3 regions of the Buttiauxella sp. JUb87 genome follow, and region 2 is predicted to be linked to each of the others. Evidence: predicted binding sites of a transcription regulator. Region 2 holds the regulator's gene; each other region holds the start of a gene.

Region 1 (4,227 bases), 890 kb from region 2:
GCGGCGCGTGGCGAGACATCACTGACCTATTTCGAATACAGCACCTTGTCGGCCCTGTTGCTGTTTAAGCAACTGGCGGTTGATGTTGTGATTCTTGAAGTGGGTCTGGGCGGGCGCCTGGATGCGACCAATATCGTCGATGCCGATGTCGCTGTCGTCACCAGTATCGCGCTTGATCACACTGACTGGCTGGGGCCAGATCGCGAAAGCATCGGGCGTGAAAAAGCCGGGGTCTTCCGTGGTGGAAAACCTGCTGTCGTCGGTGAGCCGGATATGCCGCAGACCATCGCTGATGTGGCGGCTGAAAAAGGCGCTCATTTGCTGCGCCGTGGCGTGGACTGGTCTTACAGCGTTGAAGAGAATAGCTGGAGCTTCAAAGACGGGCAGGGCGAGCTGAGTGGGCTGCCGTTGCCACTGGTGCCGCAGCCAAATGCGGCAACGGCGTTGGCAGCATTGCGCGCAAGCGAGCTGAATGTTAGCGATGACGCTATCATTCAAGGGATTAAAGAGGCGACTCTACCTGGGCGATTCCAGGTCATTTCGCAAGCGCCATTGGTTATTCTGGATGTGGCGCACAATCCCCATGCGGCGGCTTATCTTGCCGGGCGGCTGGCAGAGTTGCCGAAACGTGGCCGCGTGCTGGCGGTCATCGGAATGCTGCATGATAAAGACATCGCCGGGACGCTGGCATGTTTGTCCCCGCAAGTCGATAGCTGGTATTGTGCTCCATTAGAAGGGCCACGCGGTGCGAGTGCTGAACAACTGATTGAACATCTCGGTCAGGGTGAAGTCTACGACACAGTGGCTGAGGCCTGGTATGCTGCCATGAACGCAGCAACGGAAAATGATACCGTGCTGGTGTGTGGTTCATTTCATACAGTAGCCCACGTAATGGAAGCGCTGGACGCGGAGAAAGCAGGTGGCGAGTAAGTTTCAAAATCGATTAGTCGGAACCATCATTCTGGTCGCACTGGGGGTCATTATCCTGCCAGGGTTGCTTGATGGTCAGAAAAAGCATTATCAGGATGAGTTTGCAGCTATTCCTCTGGTTCCAAAACCAGGTGATACCGATGAGCCAGATATGCTACCCGCGGCGACTCAGGCACTCCCTTCACAACCACCGGAAGGTGCAGCTGAAGAAGTGCGTGCCGGTACGGCGGCAGCGCCAGGGCTGGATATCGCTTCGCTGCCTGGTGATAGCGGGGCGGGCATTGATGAAGTCCCTGTTTCCCGTGAACAGCCGAAACCGAAGCCCGTCGCTGAGAAACCAAAACCGAAGCCGGTAGAGAAACCGCAGAGCAAGGTCGATGCTTCTCAAACGGAAGAGCGCCTGGCGATGATGAACGAAGAACCGCCAGTGCCAGAAAAGCCTGCGAAGCAAGAGACGACCGAACAAGCACCAACCGGGAAAGCTTACGTTGTGCAACTTGGTGCATTGAAGAATGCCGACAAAGTGAATGAAATTGTTGGTAAACTACGCGGCGCAGGGTTCCGTGTTTACACGTCACCATCAACACCGGTACAAGGAAAAGTCACCCGTATTCTGGTGGGGCCGGATGCCTCGAAAGACAAGCTTAAGTCTTCACTGGGCGAGCTGAATTCGCTTTCCGGGCTGAACGGTGTGGTGATGAATTATACGGCGAGATAGAAATTAGCCCGATTTGAGTTCAGGTCGCCCTCACCCCGACCCTCTCCCCCAGGAGAGGGGGAAAAGTGGCACTGATCTCAGCCCCTCTCCCTCAGGGAGTGGGCCAGGGTGAGGGTTGTTTTAGGGCAAACTTTTAATGGCGTTGAGCATTTTTTCAACGCCATTATTTATTTACGCGAGGGAAGGAAATCCCTACGCAAACGTTTTCTTTTTCTGTTAGAATGCGCCCCGAACTGGACGTCAGGGCGATTTGTCGTGAGATTTGTTCATGGTCTGGATAGATTACGCCATCATTGGAGTCATCGGTTTTTCGGCTCTGATTAGTGTTATTCGTGGGTTTGTGCGTGAAGCGTTGTCGCTGGTGACATGGGGTTGTGCTTTCTTTGTTGCCAGTCATTACTACACTTACCTGTCAGTCTGGTTCACTGGCTTTGAAGACGAACTGGTACGTAATGGAATAGCTATCGCGATACTGTTTATCGCGACACTCATCGTCGGTGCGATAGTCAATTATGTGATTAGCGCACTGGTTGAGAAAACCGGCCTGTCGGGTACAGACAGGGTGTTGGGGATCTGTTTCGGTGCGTTACGTGGAGCGCTGATCGTCGCCGCCATTCTGTTCTTTCTTGATACGTTTACTGGTTTTTCTAAGAGTGACGACTGGCAAAAGTCGCAGCTTATCCCGCAATTCAGTTTCATCATCAGATGGTTCTTTGACTATCTGCAAAGCTCGTCAAGTTTCTTGCCCCGGTAATCGTATCGGGGGGTTGTGGCTTAATGAGGAAAAGACAACATGTGCGGTATTGTCGGTATCGCCGGTTTTATGCCGGTCAACCAGTCGATTTATGACGCGTTAACGGTGCTTCAGCATCGTGGGCAGGATGCCGCAGGCATCGTCACCATTGATGCTTTAAACTGTTTTCGTCTGCGTAAAGCTAATGGTCTGGTGAGCGATGTATTTGGTGCCATTCACATGCAGCGCTTGCAGGGAAATATGGGCATCGGCCATGTGCGTTACCCGACAGCGGGTAGCTCAAGCGCTTCAGAAGCTCAGCCATTCTATGTGAACTCCCCGTACGGCATTACTCTTGCACACAACGGTAATCTGACGAACGCGCACGAACTGCGCCAAAAGCTGTTCGAAGAAAAGCGTCGTCATATTAACACCACCTCTGATTCCGAAATCCTGCTCAATATTTTCGCCAGCGAGCTGGATAACTTCCGCAACTATCCGCTGGAAGCCGACAACATTTTTGCTGCCATTGCTGCGACTAACCGCCAAATCCGCGGCGCATATGCGTGTGTGGCAATGATTATCGGCCACGGCATGGTGGCTTTCCGTGATCCGAACGGTATTCGTCCGTTGGTGATGGGCAAGCGTGATTTGGGTGATGGCCGTACCGAATACATGGTGGCCTCTGAAAGCGTGGCGCTTGATACGCTGGGCTTTGAGTTCCTGCGTGATATCGCGCCGGGCGAGGCGGTTTACATCACTGAGAAAGGGCAGTTGTTCACCCGCCAGTGTGCCGACAACCCAACCAGCAACCCTTGCCTGTTCGAATACGTTTACTTCGCGCGTCCGGACTCGTTCATCGACAAGATTTCCGTTTACAGCGCTCGCGTTGAAATGGGTAAAAAACTCGGTGAGAAAATTGCCCGTGAGTGGGAAGATTTGGACATCGACGTGGTTATCCCGATTCCAGAAACTTCCTGCGACATCGCGCTGGAAATTGCCCGTATTCTCGACAAGCCATATCGTCAGGGCTTCGTGAAGAACCGCTACGTTGGCCGTACCTTTATCATGCCAGGCCAGCAACTGCGTCGTAAATCTGTGCGTCGTAAACTCAACGCCAACCGCGCTGAATTCCGCGATAAAAACGTGCTGCTGGTGGATGATTCCATCGTGCGCGGTACCACTTCCGAGCAGATTATCGAGATGGCACGTGAAGCGGGTGCGAAGAAAGTTTACCTGGCTTCTGCGGCACCTGAGATTCGCTTCCCGAACGTGTATGGCATCGATATGCCAAGCGCCAACGAACTGATTGCTCATGGCCGTGAAGTGGATGAAATTCGTCAGCTAATCGGTGCAGACGGTTTGATTTTCCAGGATCTGGACGATCTGATTGAAGCGGTTCGCATTGAGAATCCGGACATCACTCAGTTTGAGTGCTCGGTATTCAATGGTATCTACGTCACCAAAGATGTTGATCACGAATACCTTGAGTATCTTGAGTCACTGCGTAATGACGATTCGAAAGCGATTCAGCGCCAGAACGAAGTGGAAAACTTAGAGATGCATAACGAGGGTTAATACCATCCTCACCCTAACCCTCTCCTTGAAGGAGAGGGGATAGAACGGTTTCTCCCTCTCCTGTGGGAGAGGGCGGGGTGAGGGGCAGCACTGCTTGCATCCCGCCCCATCTTGCGGCAAAGTCAGCCCAGATAAACTCCTCGGGCGAACGTAAATTATGAAACGGTTAATTGTTGGGATTTCAGGTGCCAGTGGCGCGACTTATGGTGTGCGACTGCTTCAGGTGCTGCAACAATTGCCGGATGTCGAAACTCATCTCATCCTCAGC
Region 2 (4,227 bases):
TTTGATGGTTGCATAATTTTCTCTTGTTTTATCTTGCAGGTTAATCGCCGCGAGAGTGTACGGAGTGCAATTACGCTTGTGAAACGCTAATATTTGTAGGTTGCGTTCAAAAAATTTGTGAGCAAAGAAATGTGGTCAGAATACTCGCTGGAAGTCATCGATGCGGTAGCGCGCAATGGCAGCTTCAGCGGTGCAGCACAAGAGTTGCACCGCGTTCCGTCTGCCATTAGTTATACGGTGCGGCAACTCGAAGATTGGTTAGCCGTTCCGCTATTCGAACGTCGTCATCGGGATGTTGAATTAACCCCTGCTGGCGTCTTTTTTCTCAAAGAAGGCCGCTCTGTTATCAAAAAAATGATGACGACACGGCAACAGTGCCAACAGATCGCCAATGGATGGCGCGGTCACCTGGCGATTGCAGTTGATAACATTGTAAAACCGGAGCGAACGCGGCAACTGGTGCTGGATTTCTATCGCCATTTTCCTGATATCGAATTACGTATCTTTCAGGAAGTGTTCAACGGCGTGTGGGATGCGCTGGCGGATGGACGCGTAGAAGTGGCGATTGGCGCGACTCAGGCGATTCCGGTTGGGGGGCGTTATGCCTTCCGTGATATGGGAACGTTGAGCTGGCGTTGCGTGGTGGCTTCCTCGCACCCACTGGCACAGTGCGACGGGACGTTAAGCGATGATGACCTGCGTGCCTGGCCATCGCTAGTTCTGGAAGATACTTCGCGTTCATTACCAAAACGAATTACCTGGCTGTTAGATAACCAGCGCCGCGTGGTAGTGCCTGATTGGGCGTCCGGTTCGGATTGCTTGAGCGCGGGGTTGTGTATCGGCATGGTGCCGTTACATATTGCCAAACCGTGGGTTGCTTCAGGGAAATGGCGCGAATTAACGCTGGATAATCCATTCCCTGACGCGGCATGTTGCCTGACATGGCAGCAAAACGATGCATCGCCAGCGTTGGCCTGGCTGTTGGATTACTTAGGCGATAGTGACACGATGAATCAGGAGTGGTTACAGGAGCCGCTGTAAGTCTGCTGGATGTCGCTTGCGCGACATCCGACACACACTTAGCGGCGATAATCGCGAAACGGGCCATCAGCCACAGAGCGGCGTTCAATCAGACGCGGGTGAACCTCAATCGACTGCGACTCTTCGCGTTTGTTGACGATTCTATCCAGCAGCATATTAAACGCCGTTTCCCCTAGCGAATCTTTCGGCTGGTGGATGGTGGTCAATGCTGGTGAGAAGTAACGCGCGTTGCGTACGTTGTCGTAACCGATAACGGAAATATCCTGCGGCACGCGCAGCCCCATTTCATCAGCAGCGCAAATAGCACCCATCGCCATAATGTCGCCGCCACAGAATACCGCTGTTGGGCGATGAGACTGGCCGATGATCTGCTGCATGGCGCGGTAACCTGATTCAGGTTCAAAGTCACCCTGAACAATCCAGTTTTCCGGAATGGAAATTCCCGCTTCTTCCAGTGCTTTCATAAAGCCTGCATGGCGGCCGCCACCGGTGTTACGTTCCATTTGCCCGGGAATGGCGCCAATTTCGCGGTGGCCGCGTTCAATCAAATAACGTCCAGCAAGATAACCGCCGTGGAAAGCGTTATCGACCACGGAGTCGGTGAAATCGGCACGAGCCTCGCCCCAGTCCATCACCACCATAGGGATGTGACGGTACTCTTCAAGCATGGTGAGCAATGATTCAGGATATTCAGAGCACATCACTAACAGGCCATCGACACGCTTTTGTGCCATCATCGATAAGTAAGCGCGCTGCTTTTCAAAGTTGTTGTGCGCGTTGCCCAAAATCAGGGTGTAGCCTTTTTCAAAGCAGCTATTTTCCACCGCTTCGATTATCTCGGCGAAATAGGGTGCTTCACTGGAAGTGGCAAGCAGACCAATCGTTTTGGTGTGATTAACTTTCAGGCTTCGTGCTACGGCGCTTGGCGAGTAGTGCAATTCTTTAATTGCTGCCCACACCGCATTGCGCGTTTCTTCCGCCACAAAACGGGTTTTGTTAATCACATGTGATACGGTTGTAGTGGAAACGTTTGCGCGCTTCGCCACGTCCTTGATTGTCGCCATTAAAATTCACTCCGGGCTATATCGTAAACCCTTGATTGCTATTATGTTAAACGTTTGCGTACGCTGACTCCACAGGCAACATGATGGTTGCAGGTATGCCGGGATTGCGACATAAAACGGGAGGAGGGCATTGAATTGACGATACGCAACAAATTAGCGAGGGATTTTGGCCTATCCAGGCGAAAAGTGGAAGAGGGAAAATTGATATCAGATTAAAACCTGGAGGATTTTTATCTCTGGTTGTGGGAAAATCACCCTGACACATCGATTGTATGGATATAAAAGGAGTTTAATGATGAGCACCGATTTGAAATTTTCAATCACGACGACGGTAATTGTTTTGGCTTTGATTGTTTTCGGCGCACTAACTGCCGTACTGCACTGATTTTTACGCTTTGATCAAGATGGGCCGCAAATCGCGGCCCATTTACTTTTGCATTAAGCTGCTAAATTCTTCGCAACAAACGCCCAGTTCACCAGCGCCCAGAAATGCTCAAGGTAGCCAGCACGAGCATTGCGGTAGTCGATGTAGTACGCATGTTCCCACACATCCACAGTCAACAGCGGTTTAGCTGCAGTCGTCAGTGGGGTGCCAGCGTTAGAGGTAGAAACAATCGCTAATGCGCCATCTTCCTGTTTAACCAGCCATGTCCAGCCAGCACCGAAGTTCTTGATAGCAGCATCAGTAAATTGCTGCTTGAACTCAGCGAAGCTACCAAAAGATTTATTGATGGCTTCCAGCAGTTCGCCAGTTGGCTCGCCGCCAGCATTTGGTGCCAGGCAGTTCCAGTAGAAAGTGTGGTTCCAGACCTGAGCGGCGTTGTTAAATACGCCACCTTCGGAAGTACGAACGATCTCTTCGAGGGTTTTACCCTCAAACGCGCTGCCTTTAACCAGATTATTCAGGTTAGTGACATAGGTTTGATGGTGTTTACCGTAATGGTATTCCAGGGTTTCGGCGGAGATATGCGGTGCTAAAGCATCTTTTGCATACGGTAGTGCAGGTAGTTCGAACGACATTGCTAACTCCTTATTATTGTTTACATCTAGACAACACTTTTAGTGCGGGTTTAGGGTAACAAATTGAAAGGGTAAGCAAAAGAGGAACACGCCTGCCCAATGAAGGGCAGGCGCAGATTTTCGACGAATTTTTAACGAATGGTTTTGGAGGTCATGACACGTTTAGCGCCAACATAGTGGCGTTGCCAGTAATCTTCGCTCAAGGAAGTGATTTGGATATCCCTGCCAGAACGTGGAGACTGAATGAACTTACCGTTGCCTACATACACGCCTACGTGATCCGCAGTACCGCGACCTTGTGTACGGAAGAATACCAGGTCACCTGTTTCCAGCTCACCACGATCCACCGAAGAGGCATCACGCAGGTGATACATTTCGTTGGCAGTGCGTGGAATACGGAACTTCACCAAATCTTTATAGGCGTAATAAACCAGACCGCTGCAATCGAAACCGGTACGCGGTGAAGTCCCACCCCAGCGATACGGTTTGCCAATCTGGCCCATCAATTTGTTCATCGCCGTTTTCTGTGCTTTTTGCACCCGGACTTTATGCGCAGCGGCAATCGTCGTTGGTTGCTCTGCTTTGACTTTCACGCAATGCGTTTTATAACCTTTACGAGGTTTACTGCATTTTTCGGTGAGAGCAACAGGCTGGACTTTCGCGAGCTGAGAGGATTTTTTGCGGTCTTTACTGGCAAGATTTTTTGTTTTAGCACTGCTGGAGTTTTTAGCGGTTTTGCTCGTTGAGGCAGTGGTTTCTTTTTTCTTGCTGGTTGTTTTGGAGGTGGTGTTGGTTTTCTTGCTGGCGGTAGTGGTTTTATCTTTACTCTTACTGCTCTTTTCTGTGCTCTTGGTTGTGCTTTTCACAACGTGCGCTTTATGCGCCGCCACGGGACGAGCGTGCTCAGACGCCTGCGTCAATGGTGTATACGGCAAGGTAAATAGCAGAGCACAGAGCGTGATAGAAATTTTTGTTATCCGCGCCACTCGACAATCCCCTGGTTAAAATGAATGCATGATAATTACCATCATGCCCGTGTATGATTTTGCGAAACCCGCCGATTCTAATCTATTAAGTGAGATAAAGTTAACAACCTTTTACC
Region 3 (4,227 bases), on a different contig from region 2:
ATAGTGCTGAGTTGCCTGTTGACGCTAGGTATGTTCCTAATACCCCTTAATCTAGAAACCATGCCATCTCAGGTCTGGATTTGCTTGCCGTTTTTGTTGATTTACCCGACTTACTTTGGACTGGTCAGTTACCGAACCGCGCTAAAACTTTCCGAGCATAAACGGCGCTTAATGCACATGAGCACTCGTGATGGCATGACCGGCGTATATAACCGTCGTCACTGGGAACATCTGCTGCACGGTGAATATGACAACTGCCAGCGCTATCATCGCAGTGCCACCTTGATTTTGATTGATATTGACCACTTTAAATCAATTAATGATTCATGCGGCCATGATGTAGGTGATGAGGCGATTCTGGCCATTACAGAGCATTTGCAGCTCACTTTGCGCATTACAGATGTTGTCGGACGCTTCGGCGGTGACGAATTTGGCGTGATTATGTCAGGCACGGCGCAAGATAGCGCGATACAGGCCATGGCTCGTGTACGTGACTATCTTGATGAGTTTCGTTTACCGCATGCACCGCATATCTCACTGCGTATCAGTGTCGGTGTGGCAGAGTTTGATCACAGCATGGTGAGCTATCGCGAATGGTTGAAAGCGGCAGATGTTGCGTTGTATAAAGCTAAAAACCTGGGGCGCAGCCGTACTGAAGTGGCCGATATTGCAGCTTAAAACCCCCTCCCGGAAACAGGAGAGGGTAACAAAATTATGATTTGCCCAAGTGTTCTGATTTCGCCATACATTTCACCATGGCTTCCATCACTGCAGCTCTGAACCCTTTTTCTTCCAGAACCTTCACGGCTTCAATAGTGGTGCCGCCTGGCGAGCACACCATATCCTTTAACTCACCAGGATGTTTACCCGTTTCCAGTACCATTTTGGCTGAGCCCATGACGGCCTGCGCAGCAAATTGATAGGCCTGTTTGCGCGGCATCCCCCCTAACACAGCGGCATCAGCCATGGCTTCGATAAACATAAACACATACGCTGGTGCAGAGCCGCTAACCCCCACAACCGGATGGATCATGGTTTCAGACACCACTTCGGCAAGCCCGAAGCTGCGGAAAATGTTAACCGCATCGGCAATATCTTCGGGAGTAGCCAGCGCGTTTGGCGTGATGGACGTCATACCCGCATTCACTAACGCTGGGGTATTGGGCATGGCGCGAATAATTTTGCGATCGTGGCCCAGTGCTTTAGCCAGAGAATCCAGCGTTACGCCCGCAGCAATGGAAATCACCACCGAGTCTTTATTCAGGCTGGAATTGACTTCACTCAGCACTTTTAGCATGACATTTGGTTTCACGGCACCGAAAACAATATCTGCAATTTGTGCCACTTCTTGCGCACTTTCTGCCGCATTAATACCATATTGATCGTGCAACTCTTGCACTTTATCGGGCGAAGGTGTGTAGACCCAGATATTACCAGGAAGCACCTGTCCACTGGCTATCAGACCACCAAGGATGGCTTTCCCCATGTTGCCGCAACCAATAAAACCAATCTTCTTATCCATAGTCTCACTCCATCTTCTGAGTTGTACGATGAGCATAGCTTAACGTGATTTCCGCCGCTTCGGCTAACCGTAAGCAAAGATAAAGTTTGCGATTCTGCAAAAGCACGGCAAGATCGCCACCATAAACCCCGACCCACAGGAATCGTCATGCAAATCTGGGTGGATGCTGATGCGTGTCCAAAAGTGATTAAAGAAGTACTGTTTCGTGCAGCGGAACGCGCACAAATGATGGTAACTCTGGTTGCCAACCAGGGGCTAAAAGTTCCACCATCGCGTTATATCCGCAGCCTGCAAGTGGCAAGCGGATTTGATGTTGCTGATAACGAAATTGTGCGCCGCTGCGAAAAGGGCGACTTAGTCGTCACCGCAGATATTCCTCTGGCCGCTGACGTGCTGGAAAAAGGTGCGATTGCACTGAACCCTCGTGGAGAACTGTACACGCCTGCGACTATCCGGGAACGCCTGACGATGCGCGATTTTATGGATACTTTACGATCCAGTGGTGTACAAACTGGCGGGCCAGACAGCCTCAACCAGCGTGACCGCCAGCTGTTTGCCAACGAACTGGAAAAGTGGCTGCTGGTTGCCAGCCGTTCAAAAGGCGCCTAAAACCGATGTAATTCTATTCCGCGTACTAGCTTGCTGATATGATGATTCGCGTAACGAAAAACGTTATAGATTCAGATTGCTGACAAAGGGTGATAAATGTGTTTTGTAGGGTGGCTAAGCGTTAGCGTCATCCACCATTTACGCCAGTTGTGTCGGATGACGCTGCGCTTATCCGACCTACGAAGACGTTTGTCATCAGTCTCTGGATTTTTACCTACTCAGATTTTTACCAACTCTGGCGTACTGCTGAGGATTAGCCACTGATGACTCAACCCATTTATTTAGTCGGCGCACGAGGTTGTGGCAAAACAACCGTCGGTGTTGCATTAGCGCAGGCATTGGGCTGTAACTTTGTCGATACCGACCATTACCTTTTAGACAGCACCAAAATGAGCGTTGCCGATATTGTGGCAAAAGAGGGCTGGGAAGGTTTTCGTCGTCGTGAATCAGGTGCGCTGCAAAGTGTTACTGCTCCCGGTACGGTTATTGCCACCGGCGGCGGCATGGTTCTGGCCGAAAGTAACCGTCAGTTTATGCGTGAGCATGGTGTCGTCATTTATTTGCGAGCTCCTGCGCAAATCCTGGCATCACGTTTAGAAGCTTTCCCGGAAGAAGGACAGCGTCCAACGCTCACTGGCAGACCTATTACGGATGAAATCGTTGAGGTTCTCGCCGCGCGTGAAGCGCTTTACAACCAGGCTGCACACCATGTCGTTGATGCCACTCGTCCGCCTGCGGAAATTGTTGAAGCGGTGTTGGCGGTACTGCATACGGCTCGAGCCAGCTGATTTTTGTCTATACTTAACGCTCATTCATCTCCAAAGGAAGAGCGATGGCGAGCAATCCTCCATACCCCCGGGAAGCGCGTATAGTTGCCGTTGAAAAAGGTGCGACAGATAAAACTGTGACCTGGTATCAACTTCGAGCCGATCATCCCCATCCTGATACGCTGATTAGTGAGCACGAAAGCGAACAAGAAGCGCTGGATGCTAAACAGCGTTATGAAGATCCGCGAAAGACGTAACATCCCGGCAAGGACGCCAGAATCCCCTCATCTTTTAAGTGAATTCATTGACCTGGTGATTAATCACATCTTTTGCTCAATTCATTTGTTAAATATTCATTACCATGATGTTGTATCAATGTCGTTGACGTTTCGTTGAATATTCCAGCAGGTGCTCTGCAAATATGCTGCTACGCTTTGTGGTTAATTATTGAGCGACCTTCAGCAGAGTATCATTTGTAAGGATTGGTACCAGCGCAGCATTGAGGGGCTGATATGGGACAAGGGCGGAACGAACATGAAACAAACATTGGCAATTATTACCATCGGCGTCGTCCCGGTCAGTGAAATACTGCCGTTACTGACAGATCACATCTCTGAAGATCAAATCAGACACCTCAGTTTACTGGGCCACCTCTCTCACGATGAAGTGATGGCTGAATACGCCCCTACACCGGGAAATGAACCACTTCTGACGCTTTTATCCGGCAACGTGCTGGTTTATGTCGATAAACAAAAAGTTGAGAAGGCGCTGCAGAGTGTGATTGAAGTGCTGGATAATCAGGGCTTCGATGTCATTTTGCTGATGAGCACCCACCGCTTATCGAATCTCTCCGTGCGTAACGGTATTTTGCTCGAGCCGGAACGTATTATCCCACCGCTGGTGGCCTCAATTGTCGATGGGCATCAAGTCGGTATCATCATCCCCGTTCCTGAATTGCTGAAATTTCAGAATAAAAAATGGCAGTTGTTGGAAAACGAGCCGCTGTATGAATTGGCGAATCCCATTCATGGAAGCGAGCAGGATTTAATCGAAGCCGGAAAGAAACTGGTTAAAGATGGTGCGGATGTGCTGGTTCTGGACTGTCTGGGTTTCCACCAAAAACATCGTGATTTGTTGCAAAAATCACTCGATGTTCCGGTATTGTTATCGAACGTGTTAATTGCGCGCTTAGCGTCAGAGTTGCTCGCATAACGACGGTCAATAATTTGCGTGACAGGCTCTTCCGTTCCCCTCTATATTGTTTTTTCAACTATTTTAAAAAGGGCCTGGTTATGCTTCAAAGTAATGAGTACTTTTCCGGTAAAGTGA

What was found. The regulator PurR, encoded in region 2, represses purine synthesis genes. The targets are predictions, from matches to a motif close to CANGCAAACGTTTGCNTG.
Region 1: the regulator PurR is predicted to act here: its motif matches at 1,842-1,859, upstream of cvpA (colicin V production protein).
Region 3: the regulator PurR is predicted to act here: its motif matches at 2,310-2,327, upstream of aroL (shikimate kinase AroL).

What each region holds. Positions count from the first base shown of each region.
Region 1 covers NZ_SNVY01000001.1:1,489,338-1,493,564, reverse strand. Annotated here, with positions in the region: gene folC (bifunctional tetrahydrofolate synthase/dihydrofolate synthase) at 1-930, shown strand, start outside; gene dedD (cell division protein DedD) at 920-1,648, shown strand; gene cvpA (colicin V production protein) at 1,917-2,402, shown strand; gene purF (amidophosphoribosyltransferase) at 2,442-3,959, shown strand; gene EC843_RS07000 (UbiX family flavin prenyltransferase) at 4,117-4,227, shown strand, end outside.
Region 2 covers NZ_SNVY01000001.1:601,004-605,230, reverse strand. Annotated here, with positions in the region: gene punC (purine nucleoside transporter PunC) at 1-14, opposite strand, end outside; gene punR (DNA-binding transcriptional activator PunR) at 130-1,041, shown strand; gene purR (HTH-type transcriptional repressor PurR) at 1,080-2,105, opposite strand; gene sodB (superoxide dismutase [Fe]) at 2,544-3,125, opposite strand; gene EC843_RS02730 (C40 family peptidase) at 3,257-4,111, opposite strand.
Region 3 covers NZ_SNVY01000003.1:61,277-65,503, forward strand. Annotated here, with positions in the region: gene adrA (diguanylate cyclase AdrA) at 1-678, shown strand, start outside; gene proC (pyrroline-5-carboxylate reductase) at 713-1,522, opposite strand; gene EC843_RS12400 (YaiI/YqxD family protein) at 1,670-2,131, shown strand; gene aroL (shikimate kinase AroL) at 2,395-2,919, shown strand; gene EC843_RS12410 (YaiA family protein) at 2,964-3,155, shown strand; gene EC843_RS12415 (AroM family protein) at 3,433-4,110, shown strand; gene ppnP (pyrimidine/purine nucleoside phosphorylase) at 4,191-4,227, shown strand, end outside.